DNA from 2 places in the Devosia sp. LjRoot16 genome. Region 1 is predicted to be linked to the other one. Evidence: riboswitches for the same ligand, from Rfam matches in the RefSeq annotation. Region 1 holds a riboswitch; the other holds the start of a gene.
The links. Region 1 has a riboswitch for thiamine pyrophosphate ahead of ACSQ23_RS09460 (YkoF family thiamine/hydroxymethylpyrimidine-binding protein). Riboswitches for the same ligand answer to the same signal wherever they lie in the genome.

Region 1 (3,400 bases):
CGGTCGTGCTGGGCCGCACAGTGGCGGCCGCCGCGGCTCGGCCGCTGTTGCGGACGCTGGCCGCTGATATTGAGAATCTCGGCCAGGCCGATCTGGCCGCCGGCGAGATCGCGCTCACCGAACTGGTGGCAAGCGCTTTGCTCGGTGAGGCAAACGCCCCGGACGGCGGGCTGACCCAGGTGCAGGCGGCGCATTTCCGAAGAGTCTCGGCCGCGATCGACAGCCAGCTCACCAACGCCGATCTGGGGCTCACCGATATCGCCCGCCAGGAGGGGATGTCGGCACGCTACCTGCAGCGGCTGTTCGAAGGGCGGGGCGAGAATTTCTCCGACCATGTACGGCAGTTGCGGCTGCAGCGCTGCAAGGTGGACCTGCTCGATCCGAACCACGCACGCGAAAGCGTTGCCGCCATCGGCCAGCGCTGGGGTTTTCGGGATCAGGCGCATTTCAGCCGCGCCTTCAGCACGGCTTTCCGCATGACCCCCACGGAGATGCGCCGCGCCGCCGTGCCGGTCGATGACGGCTACTCCCAGCGTGGCAGGCCAACGACGCACCAGCCTGTACCGCCCGCGAAAACTCCGCCGGCCGGGCCGCAGGAGGCAACGAGGCCCGAGCCTGAGCCGTGGCCCGGCGATCGGCATCACCTGCCGGCGACCGCCGACACGGTACACTGGGGCTATGTCAGTCGCACGCTGCCGCCGGTGCTGCGGGTCGAGCCGGGAGCCACTGTCACGATCGAGACGCTCACCCAGCATTCCGGCGACGACTGGGATCGGATGGTGGCGGGGGATGCTGGCGCCGAAAGCGTCTTCGGCTGGACGAGTGAAGGCAAGAACATCGACCGGCGCGGAGCCGGACCGATGAACGCCTCGGTGTTCGGGCGCGGCGCGGGCGAAGGGTTCGGGGTGCATATCTGCACCGGCCCCATCTACGTGCGCGGGGCGGAGCCCGGCGACGTGATCGAGGTTGAAATCATCGACATCCGGCCCCGGCCCAGCGGCAATCCGCTGCACACCGGCAAGGCCTTCGCCTCGAACGCCTCGGCCTGGTGGGGCTACCAGTATGGTGATCTGCTCGACCGGGCGAAGCGCGAGACCGTCACCATCTTCGAGATCGATCTCGAGCGACCCCAGGAGGCTCGTCCGCTCTACAGCTACGTGTGGCAGCCGCAGGTCGATCCGTTCGGCGTCATGCACAAGACCATGGATTACCCCGGCGTGCCGGTCGATCACACTCTGGTCGAGCATCGCACCGTGCTCGAAGGTATCGCCATTCCGGCGCGCCTGCATTTCGGCTTCGTGGCGCTGGCGCCGCGGGAGTCCGAACTCGTCGATTCTATCCCGCCGAGCTATTTCGGCGGCAATATCGACAATTGGCGCGCCGGCAAGGGGTCCCGGATCTACCTGCCGGTATCGGTGGAGGGCGGCCTGCTCTCGATGGGCGACGGGCACTTCGCCCTGTCCGACGGCGAGATCAACGGCACTGGGCTTGAATGCTCGCTGACCGGTGACATCCGCATCCGCCTCCACAAGGCGGGAGCCGCCGACGCAGCGGCCTGCGTCACCGGGCTCAAGGCGCCGTTGATCGAGACCCCCGACAGTTGGGTGATCCAGAGTTTCAGCCACCTCAACTACCTGCGCGATCTCGGTCGCAATGCCCAGGCTGAGGTCTATCAGAAGTCGACCGTGGACCTGGCGCTGCGCAACGCCTTCCGGCAGACGCGCCGGTTCCTGATGGACGTCTACGGACTGAACGAAGACGAGGCGCTGACCATCATGTCGCTCGCCGTCGATTTCGGCGTGACCCAGGTCGCGGACGGCAACTTCGGCGTCCATGCCGTTATCGACAAGGCGATCTTCCGCGGTCGCAGCATGCGCTAGCCGGACCGAGCGAGTACGAAGCCGGCCCGCGTCAACCCGGCGCATACTGCGTCCGGCCAATGATGGGCACGCCCGGGCCAATCAACCCAAATTCGAAGCCGCCTCTTCCAAAGCCGACCCAACCGTGGTCTAAGCAACGCCATCCACAGGGGTGCTCCGTATTGCCGGGGCTGAGATGCGGCACGCCAAGTGCGCGGACCCTAAAGCTGATCTGGGTAATACCAGCGGAGCGAGGCGGGCGATGTTTTCTGGCGCACAGATTTCCCTTTATCCCATGACCGACGATTTCGTCGGCGTCATCCTCTCGGCACTCGGTGCGCTCGATCCCTATCGGGACCGGCTGCGCATCGAGACCGACGATATCTCGACCCTCCTGGTCGGGCCGCCGGAGGTGTTGTTTCCGGCCATGCGCGACCTCTTCGTCGCGGCGACGCAGGCCGGCAAGCATGTCACCTTCTCGGCCGCCATTTCACGCGGCTGTCCTGGCGAGCCCGATGAGGCGATCTGCAACACCAACGCCCTCGCCGATCCGCTCGAACCGCTGGCCGCCCGCCAAGCGGCCGCCCGTTCGGCGGTCGCCTCGGCAGCAGAGACCGGCCAATCCATCGCCGCCCAGTTCTCGCTTTACGTGATGGGCACCGGCCAGCACATGGACGAGATCTATGGCTGCATCGACTTCCTGAAGAGCTCAGGTGTGTTCGATCGCTCCAAGCACTTCTGCTCGGTGCTGCGCGGCGATGCCGGTCCGGTGTTTGCGACGCTGGCCGAAGCCTTCTGCCGGTTCGGGCCGCCCGAAGGACACGTCACCATCGACCTGACCGTTTCCGCGAACAGCCCGACCGCCCGCTAAGGCACGTCTGCTTTTCCTTCAAGGTCCATGTCGATGCCCTTCATCCGCCCGGTCGCGGCACGCGCCGCAACAGCCTTCAGCCGCCTGTGGCCTGCCCTGCTCTCGGTCGGCGGCCTGATCCTCCTCTGGGAGGCCTATGCCCAGTTTTCGGGGATCCCACCGACCACACTGCCCTCGCCCTCCCGGGTGCTGATGCAGGGCGCGCTGCAGTATCGGGCGCTGTGGGACAACACGCTCCCCACCGTTACCGCCACCCTCCTCGGCTTCGCCTGCTCGGTCTCGGCCGCCTTCGCCCTTTCGGTACTGATCGACTTCTTCCGTCCGCTGCGCCGCGCCCTGCTGCCGGTCTTTGTCATCAGCCAGACCCTGCCGATGATCGCCATCGCGCCGCTGGTGGTGCTGTGGTTCGGCTTCGGCCTCGCGCCCAAGATCATGCTGGTGGCGCTGGTCACCTTCTTTCCAATGCTGATCGCGCTGGTGCAGGGCTATGCCGCCACCGCCGACGAGATCGAGCAACTGGTGGCCTCGATGGGTGCGCCACGCTGGCGCATCTTCCTCATCGCCCGCCTGCCCTCGGCCCTGCCCTTCTTCTTCGCCGGCCTCAGGATCTCCATCACCTATGCCGTGGTCGGCGCGATCTTCTCCGAGTATGCCGGCGCGGCCAAAGGGC
Region 2 (3,400 bases), on a different contig from region 1:
CGTCTGGTTGGCTGGGCCGCCGCCGAGCAGCAAGACGATGGGGAAACTGGTGAAGGCGAGGAGGAAGATGATGGCGGCGAGGCCGGGCAGCGTGGTGCGCAGCATCGGCCAATCGATCACGGCGAAGCGCTGCCAGGCGCCGAGCCCGAGGCTCTGGCCGGTCTTCAGGCGCTTTTCCGGGATGGCGTCGAGCCGCGCCAGGAGGATGCGGGCGGCAAACGAAGCATCGAGGATGACATGGGCAGCGAGAATGCCGCCGAGGCCGAACAGCGGCACTTCGAGCGGCTGGCCGGTGAGCGCCAGCGAGGCCTGGTTGACCCAGCCGGCGCGGCCCCAGACCGACAGCAGCCCGAAGGCGACGATCAGGCCGGGGGTGACGATGGCGGAGGCGAACAGCCCGACGATCAGGTCGCGGCCGGGGAAACGCAGCCGGTTCAGCGCCCAGGCCAGCGCCGTGCCAACCAGCAGCGACAGTACGGTGGTGAGCCCGGCCTGGATGGCGGTCATCGACACCAGGTGCCAGACGTCGACGCTCGATTGGCGTGACGGTTCGCCCGCCGCGGTGGCGAGGATGGCCAGCAGCACCAGCGCCACCAGCACGGCGATGGCCGCCGCGATGCCCGCCCCGGCGATGAGCCGGAGCGGACGGTGCGGCAGCACCAGGTTACTGGAGCGCGGCGAGAGCAGCATCGACCCAGGCCCGGCCATTGGCGGCAAGCGCCGCCTCGTCGATCGTCAGCACCTTTGCGGGCGGCTTGCCGAACTCGGCAGGCAGGTCGGCGCCGAGGTCGATCACCGGGTACATCCAGTTGGTGGTGGGGATGATCTTCTGCGCTTCCGGCGTCGTGAGGTAGGCGAGGAAGGCCTTGGCCAGATCCGGCTGATCGGAGCTCTTCAGCACGCCGGCCACCTCGACCTGCGCGACATAGCCCTCGGAGAACGGCGCATAGGCGTAGTTGTGCTTGTCTTCGGCGATGGCGTGATAGGCGGGCGAGGTGGTGTAGCTCAGCACCATGTCGGCCTGGCCGTCGAGGAACAGGCCATAGGCCTCGGACCAGCCGCGGGTCATGGTGAGGACATGCGGCTTCAGGCCCTTCCAGATCTCCGGCGCGCGGTCGCCATAGGCGGCCTCGACCCACAGCACATTGCCGAGGCCGGGTGTCGACGAGCGCGGGTCCTCGATGACGATCTTGAAGCTCGCGGGCAGCGCAATGAGCTCCTCGAATGAGGTCGGCGGGTTGGGTGTCTTCTGCTTGTCATAGACAAAGGCGAAATAGCCGTAGTCGAAGGGCACGAACTCGGCGTCGTTCCACGGCAGCACCAGGCCCTCAGGAGTGAGGCCGTGCGGGGCAAACAGGCCGGTGGCGCGAGCTTCGCCCGAGGTCGCGGTATCGAGGCCGAGCACGACATCGGCCTTGGTCGCGGTGCCCTCGAGCTGCACCTTACGGAGGTTCGAGATAGCGTCCTCGGAGGTCGTCCACTCGATGGTGCAGTTGCAGGTCTGCTCGAACCCGGCCTTCAGGCCGGGGCCGGGCCCCCATTCGGCGGCGAAGCCATCATAGGTGTAGATGTTGAGGATCGGCTTGTCCTCGGCGAGGACAGGCAGGGCGGTGGCGCAGATGACTGCCGCCAACGCGAAGTGTGCGAACGAGCGCATAAATCGTTCCCTTCGGTTGCGGCCATGTGAATGAAGGGGACGTCAATGGATCGGACGCTGTCGCGCCCTTGCCATCTCGAACTTCCTCCGCCAGCATGACCTGGTTCAGGTTCAATGGGTAACTCTCAGCTCCGGAAGGCCCGGAACACCCCAGCGAGACAGCTGACAGATAGACAGAGTTTTCCCTCCGTGCAAGCGCGTGCCCCCCAGACTTCCGTTGCGGTCTTTGACGACCTGATGGTCATCGTTGGCGGCGGGACGGTCGATTTCGACCTCCTGCGCGAGCTCTACGCTTCGGGCGGCCATCTGGTCGGAGCCGATGGCGGAGCCGACCAGATCGTCGAGGCCGGCCTCAAGCCCGAGCTGATCATCGGCGATTTCGATTCGCTGAAGAACCCGCACTCCTGGCTGGGCAAGACCCGGCTGATGCAGATCAGCGAACAGGAAACCACCGATTTCGAGAAGTCGCTCTATTCGACCCGCGCCCCGGTAACGGTGGCGCTGGGGATGACCGGGCGGCGCTTCGACCACACGCTGGCGGCGCTCGATGCGGTGGCCAAATATGCGGCAAAGCGGAAGATCGTGCTGGTCGACGAAGAGGACGTGGCGCTGCCGCTGACCAAGGCGTTCTCGTTCACCGTCGATCCGGGCGAGCGCGTCTCGATCCACCCGCTGGCGGCGATAACCTTCTGGACTTCGGAAGGGCTGAAATACCCGCTCGACGCGGTGAAGCTCGCGCCAGGGGTGCGGACGGGCACCTCGAACGAGGCGCTGACCGGGCCGTTCCGGATCGTGCCGGAGGAAGGCGTGCATGCGCCGTATTTGCTGATCCTGCCGCGGAAGTACTTGGCGCAGCTGATTGCGAAGCTGCTGCTGGAGAAACGCTGACTGATAGAGACGGCCCCCCTCCCATCCTCCCCCATAAAGGGGGAGGTGCCGCATCGAGTTTCAGGCACTATCGGGCCACAAGCCCGACTCTTCACCTCCCCCTTTATGGGGGAGGCCGGGAGGGGGCCGTCTCTATCGGTCGAAAACCCCCGTTCCGGCGAAATTCCGCCTAAATCCCCGCTACATGTCGCGGTCTTTAAGAGCTTGGGGCCATTCGTGAAAGTTCTGATTGCAGCATTATTGCTGAGCCTTGCCGCCGTGTCCGCGAGCCGGGCGGAAGTGGTATGCACGTTGATCGTCGACACCGAGAGCGGCGCGGTGCGGCTGCAGGAGGGCGGCGGTTGCGACACGCCGACCTCGCCGGCCTCGACGTTCAAGGTGCCGCTGGCGGTCATGGGGTTTGATGCCGGCATCCTCACCGGCGCGGACGAGCCGGCCTGGCCGTATAAAGCCGAGTATGACGCGAACCGGGCCGACTGGAAGGTGACCACCACGCCCGCCACCTGGCTGCGCGATTCGGTGCTGTGGTACTCGCGCGTGCTGGTCGCCGAGATGGGCGCCGACCGGTTCGGCAAGTACGTCAGCGATTTCGACTATGGCAATGCCGATATCTCGGGCGACCCGGGCAAGAACAACAGCCTGCTGCGTTCGTGGATCAACTCGTCGCTGCTGATCACCCCGGAAGAGCAGGTGCGGTTCGTGCGGCGGATGCTGGCGGGCGAGCTGCCGGCAACGGCGGCGGCGCAGGCCGCGGTGGTCGCCATCATGCCGAGCTTTACGGCCGGCAAATGGACCGTCTCGGGCAAGACCGGCACCTATTACGAGCGCAACGCCGATGGCACCTTCAACTCGCGC

Region 2: linked by a shared signal. The riboswitch ahead of thiB (thiamine ABC transporter substrate binding subunit) and the one ahead of ACSQ23_RS09460 (YkoF family thiamine/hydroxymethylpyrimidine-binding protein) in region 1 are both predicted to bind thiamine pyrophosphate.

Annotation. Positions count from the first base shown of each region.
Region 1 covers NZ_CAXUPH020000001.1:1,980,759-1,984,158, reverse strand. The annotation lists gene ACSQ23_RS09465 (acetamidase/formamidase family protein) at 1-1,880, shown strand, start outside; TPP riboswitch at 2,018-2,131, shown strand; gene ACSQ23_RS09460 (YkoF family thiamine/hydroxymethylpyrimidine-binding protein) at 2,122-2,730, shown strand; gene ACSQ23_RS09455 (ABC transporter permease) at 2,758-3,400, shown strand, end outside.
Region 2 covers NZ_CAXUPH020000007.1:2,513-5,912, forward strand. The annotation lists gene ACSQ23_RS26560 (hypothetical protein) at 1-708, opposite strand, end outside; gene thiB (thiamine ABC transporter substrate binding subunit) at 665-1,657, opposite strand; TPP riboswitch at 1,723-1,820, opposite strand; gene ACSQ23_RS26570 (thiamine diphosphokinase) at 1,895-2,545, shown strand; partial or broken gene blaOXA (class D beta-lactamase) at 2,750-3,400, shown strand, end outside.